One region of the Paenibacillus sp. MCAF9 genome, then DNA from elsewhere that is predicted to be linked to it. Evidence: riboswitches for the same ligand, from Rfam matches in the RefSeq annotation. Region 1 holds a riboswitch; each other region holds the start of a gene.

Region 1 (2,203 bases):
AAGGCACGGGACTGCCTGCATTTATGTCTACGCTGCTGCCTCCAATTATGGAAAAGCTCATTAAAGGAAATGAGATTAAAGGCTTTTCACTTCATGAAATTGCTGCGTTGGGCCAACTAATCGAATATTCGAATCTGTCGATTACCTCCATGCAAAACTGGGTAAAGCGAGATTTCAAACCTTATTTCGATTGTCCGAAAGCTGGGAAAAAATATTCTCTGAACCAAGCTGCGTTATTATTCATTATTGATGATTTAAAGTCAAATCTCGATTTTGAATCAATACGCAAGCTTTTTGAGATCGTATTCAAGAAACCAGAGGATGAAGCAGACGATTTAGTTGGGCCTATTGAATTATATGCATCTTATACCAGTATGTTTGAGGAGCTCGATGCGAATAACGATCAACTGCTCGACATTTCCGGTCATTTGAAGGAAAATCCGCATCAAGATTTATTGACAGAGCATGTCATTCGCTCTTCAGCGAATCAATTTGCAAGCAGATTGCCAAATTTAACGGAAAAACAATGGGAAGCGGTGCGAAATATTTTGCTCGTTGCGGTTATTTCCATCCAAACCTCCTATTTTCATTCGTTAGCAAGGCGTTATTGCAATGCAACCTTATTTTTAGCCACAGAATAAATATGGTTCAAGGGATGACAAACTCACTAAATAGTCCTATACTGGTTTAAGTTGTAAACTACAAAATAGACAAACTGAAAAAGGCAAACTTGTTGAAAGACAAGGACGCAAAGTTATGGGCCTAAGGTGTACGCACTATGGCTGCCAGACCGCCGGAAGGATAATAAGCTAACTGAGCTGTCCGCCTCCTGTGGCTGGATAGCTTTTTTTGTTTTCAGGAGACAGAGGAGAGAGCAAGCAGGATGGTTTTTAAGGATAGGATAGAGAGAGCAAAAATACTGTTTAAGAAATTGAGTTTGAAGAAAATAACGAGCAAATTATTGCTTGTTACCGCAATCATCACACTTTTTAATGTAGGCTCGGGCGTTTTGATTTATTTTCAAAATCATTCAGTAGCAACCTCGGTCGAAGGTTCAGAGGAATTGCAGCGTGCTGAACGCAATTATCAGGGTATATCGAATAGGCTGCTGAAAGTGATGCTTCTAATGGTAGATGCCATTGAAAATGGCAAAAGCGATGCAACGCTGATCATGAAGGATTTGGAAACGATGCCTGCCAACATCGATGAATTAGAGAAACAGCTTATCGATATGGATAAGAAATATCCGCCTGCAACGGAAGATGGTCCTTATTATGCGAATCAGGTTAATGTTCTTAAGCTTGCATTAGATAACTTGAAAGTGACGAATACAGACGTGAGTGGATTATCATCAGATGAGAAATCGCTCCGCATAAGCAATCTAATAAGCGTATATACCGTCATTCTAAGTTATTCCAACGATACAATGCACGAGCGTTTGACCGCAGACGCTAACGCGACGCAGAAGCTTCTTAATAAAGACATATCCAGTGCGAACGTAATTGTTCTTATTAATGTCATTTTGCTTGCTATTCTGCCTGCCATTATGATTTTTGTCATCTCACAATCAATTAGAACAGGACTTGTAGGCATTACAAAAAGAATTAAGCAATATGGCAATAATGATTTTACAAGTCAAGAAAAACTCGTTCGCTCTGACGAATTTGGCGACCTCGACCATGATTTGGCTAATATGGGCGATCAGCTGCGAGAAACGATTAAAGCTACGCTTGAAGTGAGCGAATCCGTGCTCCACATTTCGAATAATATGGATAATATGATTGGTATTAATCGAAAAGCATCAGAGGATGTAAATGGCCAAGTGGAGCTGGGCAGAAAAGTGTTGCTGTCGCAGTATGACGATGCTTCATCCATTTCGGCAGTTACCGAAGAAATCTCAGCAAGCTCTCAGCAAATTGCTGCCTCGAGTGAATACATAAACAATGATATGCAAAATATGAAGCAATCATCTCATAACGGCACGCAGCAGATGGCTGGCGTGGTCTCGATGGTAAATGAAACAGTAGACCAGTTTTCAAAGCTAACTGAAGCTTTCGAAACGATGAATGAACGATATAACAATGTCGCTAAGTTTTTGAACGGCATTCAGGATTTGAACACACAGACAAATTTGTTGTCACTGAACGCATCCATTGAATCGGCAAGAGCGGGTGAGCATGGCAGAGGATTCGCTGTTGTCGCT
Region 2 (2,203 bases), on a different contig from region 1:
AACCCTATTGGCGCCCATAAAAGTGGTCGAATTGGAGAAAATCCAAATGGCGTGCCAAACAACTTAATGCCTTACATATCGCAGGTAGCTGTTGGCAAGCTTAAACAGTTGCATGTGTTTGGAAATGATTATCCAACTGTGGATGGCACTGGAGTGAGAGACTACATTCATGTAGTAGATCTAGCAAAGGGGCATGTAAAGGCACTGGAAAAGATGAGTAGAAAATCAAATGTGAATATATATAATCTTGGCACTGGGAATGGCTACAGTGTGTTAGAGATGATTGCAGCCTTCGAGAAGGTAACTGGTCAAAGCATTCCATACGAGGTCGTTAGTCGCAGACCTGGCGATATTGCTGTTTGTTATGCAGATACGCTGAAGGCAAATGTAGAATTGAATTGGTTTGCAACAAAAGGAATAGAAGAAATGTGCAGCGATACGTGGAGATGGCAATTTTCAAATCCGAATGGTTATGAAGAAGATGCACTGTTGAAATCTGAACTTGCAGCAAAATAATATACCGGATAGCTCTTTTAATAAAGCAACATTTTAGAGCTCCTAATTTGATCTGGCGGGCTCTATTTCCTTCCCCTGCTCCCTTTAACAATCATTAAATAAATTCGACAAAAAATGTAATTATCTTTCATTTTTGTGAGACAGGAAGCGACAGCATACGCAATTAAAGTGATTTATAATACATCTATAAACGAATGACAAGCATAGGGAGACGTTGAAATGCGTTTAGTATCTGGGCACCTTAAACGCATGGAGTCAGTGGTGCAACCGTCCCAAATTGAATGGGGGACATGGGAAAATGGTACTTACAAAATCAGAGGATAATCAGGATTTAGATATGGAATGGGTAGCATTAATCATGAATGCACGTTCTTTGGGGTTTAGCAAGGAAGATGTTAGAAAGGTATTACTATGTCTTGAAGAAAGCAAGAAAGATGATATACAAGAAACAGCCGTATAAAAGAAAATAAAGCGCTACTCTCGCTTTATTTTCCATTTATTGAATTCTAAAAATTCTTTAAACTGATCTTTGCTTACGCCAGAAGCCATTGCTTCTCGAACTAGATCGGCCCACTCGGTGTCTAGATTGTTTGTTTTACGATCATTGTTTTCATCGCTATTTAAAAATTCTTCAACCGTTACGTTTAATACTGCGCCTACCTTTTCGAGAAATTGAATCGAAGGATTTTGCTGAAGCCCTCGTTCAATAGAGCTTAAGTAAGATTTTGCGACGCCTGCCCGTTGCGACAACTCCGTTAGGGATAGGCCTTTTCTCTTGCGCAGCATCTGAATACGTTCTCCGATCATAGCAAACTCCCCCGTTATCTCTTCGTTGTAGACTAACACTATTATAACGAATAATTCTTAATTGCGAAAGCTTGTAAGTTTTAACGAATAAAAAATAAAATGACGTCTAAATTAGAAAAAAATAAGGTTAAACCCATTTCGAAATGTTGTTCTTATAAAAGAACGATGTTTCGTTTTATTTTGTGATATTTTGGTGAAAAAACGATTGACAACGTCTGTTTTCAAGTGTATTATTCAAATATGTTCTTTATTAAGAACTAAAAGACATTCAATGATGCTCGCATCTCGTTCGATTGAAGAACACGCTGGCTATCTAAATCGGAGGCACGAATGAGCGCAATAGCAGTCGTTTATGAAGTTGATCAGACAGCCCATGTGTTAGATCAGGGGAATAGACTGATGCAGCAATTATCACGGTTTCCTTGCAATACAGCTCAAGCATGGAATAAGAACAATGTGTTTGTTGGATGCCATAATCAATGGATTACACCAGAGTCTGTCGGGGAATGCAATCCCTATTATGATTCGGAAAGACGCTTAGTCATAAGTGCCGATGCAATTATTGATAACCGCATTGAGCTGTTTGAAGCATTAAATGTAGAGCTTGACCGTAGAGTGCAAATCACTGATGCCGAACTGATTTTACTCTCCTATGCGAAATGGGGGGTTGAGTCACCCAAGCATCTGATCGGTGATTTTGCTTTTATGATATGGGATGAAAGAGAACAAAGAGTGTTTGCTGCCAGAGACTTCTCAGGTTGTCGAACATTGTATTATCACTGGAACGGAAGCCGTCTAGCGATGTGCACGACGATGAAGCCGTTGCTGGAGCTGCCGGATGTTCCTAAACGGTTGAATGAGCAATGGATGGCACAGTACT
Region 3 (2,203 bases), on a different contig from region 1:
GCTCATTTAATTTATTAATCTCTTCTACTTCAGCATAGCTCATGGAGCCGGCATATTCTTTTTCATAACCATTTTGTTTATCCTCATAAAGTCTAAAGAGTGTGACAATACCAGGGTTTAGATGATTTACAATAACGGCTTCAGGTATTTCTCTTTGCAAGGTCTTTCTGAATGTGACATTCACCTCAACAAATTGGGCAAGCAGCTTTTGATAGCCTTCTATTCCAAACGCTAATAGCGCGCTATAAATACTGATGGAACTTCCCATTCTTGAGCATTCAAGAGTATAGCTGGTGTGATATTGTCCATATCCACGGTGTCCAACATAAGGAGTTTCATCTGGATCCAAATCAAGAAGCTTTAAATCAGCAGCATTTTTTACTAAAAATAAGCTCGTTGAATAAGGCGTCTGTCCCAGTTTTTGAAAATCGAAACAAAGCGAGTCTGCTTTCATGAGATGCTGCATTCTCTCTTGAATCAACTTTAGAGCAACAAGCGTATCACTCTCAATGCTTAAAGGGTTTCCTTCAAAATCGTAATCATTATAAAATGCAAAAAAGCCACCTAAAGCTGAGTCGGCATGAATATGCGGTCTTTGAATGTTATGCTTCTGCGAGAGCAGCTCTGTCATTTTATAAATGTCATCTATGTTATCAATACCCATTGCATCAGTCGTACCCGTAGTAGCAACGACGTATATTGGGATGCCTCCGTGCATAATGACGTTTTCCATCTTTTCTTTCAAATCATTTACATCCATTGATGAATCTTCATTTGTTCTGATTTTAATTAAATGTTTGCTCCCTAGACCTGTAGCCTCAACTGATTTATAAAGGCTGTAATGGGCCGCTTCCGAACAAAAGGCATATAAATTTTGTGGAACCCCGTTTTGAGCTGCAGTAGGACAGGCTTTATTTATTGCCAGCCTTAAACCAGTGAATATAGCTCCTTGACCGCCCCATGTCGTATATCCGCCGCTTTCAGAAGGATTATAGCCTACGAGATCTGACATCATCGCCACGACTTTCACTTCAGCTTCCGCAGCCGCCGGACCATACACATCCCATAAATTATTGCCATTAACCATAAACGCTGCAATCATGCCAAGTACACCTGGAATACTAGCCATAGGTAAAATGTTTGTTAAAAAGTATTTTGTATGGTAAGGATGAGCATGAAGCAATTTTAAGAGTTCTTTATTGACTTCTTCTAATGGATTTCCCATTGCGGGAATTCTGCTTACCTCCGCTAGTTCTTTATAGAAATGAGGACCACGTTCTTTTTCTCCTTTAAGAAATACCGATTCCGGATCTTTTAATTCATCAACACCACTTACAATCTGTTCAATTAAATCTAACATGTAATTTCGTTGCGTTATGTTGCCGTCTTCACTTGGAAATAAACTTTTAATATTAGGCTGGTCTTTCCTATTCATGCTGTACCACTCTCCACCATTCATTTTTCTCTCTATTTTTTACAATCAAAAAGGCATACCTAAAAATAACCATAGGTATACCTTCTGCATATTAATTCGCAACTGGCTGACATTTCTTTGAAAGAAGTAGTCCCTATAGCTTTGCGTCACCACCTTTCGATGGTTTTGCCAATATTTAATTTGGACAAATTTTCAAACTTATTAGCAAACATTTACATCTATCGAAATCATTTTACTATTTTATTTTTCGGAGATCAATATAATTTTTGGTTAATTATGTCTTAAACTAATAGAGTTGCACCTATATTTTCAAAATCTTCATACTTTTCCATCACTATTTCATGTAAACATAAATAAATTCTTTACAATGGTCATAGAAGATAGATATTAAATATTAAAAGCTCAACAATTTCCCTAAAGAACACCTACAGCGACAAGCACCCAACCAATCATAAAAGAAAGCCCGCCTAGCGGTGTAATTGGACCAAAAAACCGAGCTTTAGCAACACTAAGTACATATAGGCTTCCCGAGAACAATATAATTCCCGCTACCAAAAACCAACCGCCCGTAATGATCATTTGAGCACCCGGATACTGACCCGCGAGCAGTCCAATCAGAATTAAACCTAATGCATGTGCGATGTGATACTGTACGCCGACCTCATAAACCTTCAGCTTGTCCGGTGTGATCTTACTTTTCAGTGCATGTGCGCCGAAAGCTCCAATTGCGACCGCGAGCACCATGAGAATACATCCGAGCATAATAAA

The links. A riboswitch is a leader RNA that binds a small molecule or an ion and turns the genes downstream of it on or off. The one in region 1 is predicted to bind cyclic di-GMP.
Region 2: another riboswitch for cyclic di-GMP. It lies ahead of AB4Z45_RS09905 (anti-repressor SinI family protein); the one in region 1 lies ahead of AB4Z45_RS13060 (methyl-accepting chemotaxis protein).
Region 3: another riboswitch for cyclic di-GMP. It lies ahead of AB4Z45_RS26150 (pyridoxal phosphate-dependent decarboxylase family protein); the one in region 1 lies ahead of AB4Z45_RS13060 (methyl-accepting chemotaxis protein).

What each region holds. Positions count from the first base shown of each region.
Region 1 covers NZ_JBFREL010000006.1:172,529-174,731, reverse strand. Annotated here, with positions in the region: gene AB4Z45_RS13065 (DUF1836 domain-containing protein) at 1-641, shown strand, start outside; cyclic di-GMP riboswitch class I at 714-798, shown strand; gene AB4Z45_RS13060 (methyl-accepting chemotaxis protein) at 884-2,203, shown strand, end outside.
Region 2 covers NZ_JBFREL010000004.1:425,401-427,603, forward strand. Annotated here, with positions in the region: gene galE (UDP-glucose 4-epimerase GalE) at 1-516, shown strand, start outside; cyclic di-GMP riboswitch class II at 715-796, shown strand; gene AB4Z45_RS09905 (anti-repressor SinI family protein) at 815-976, shown strand; gene AB4Z45_RS09910 (helix-turn-helix domain-containing protein) at 991-1,323, opposite strand; gene AB4Z45_RS09915 (asparagine synthase-related protein) at 1,654-2,203, shown strand, end outside.
Region 3 covers NZ_JBFREL010000027.1:36,000-38,202, forward strand. Annotated here, with positions in the region: gene AB4Z45_RS26150 (pyridoxal phosphate-dependent decarboxylase family protein) at 1-1,435, opposite strand, end outside; cyclic di-GMP riboswitch class I at 1,530-1,615, opposite strand; gene AB4Z45_RS26155 (DUF423 domain-containing protein) at 1,850-2,203, opposite strand, start outside.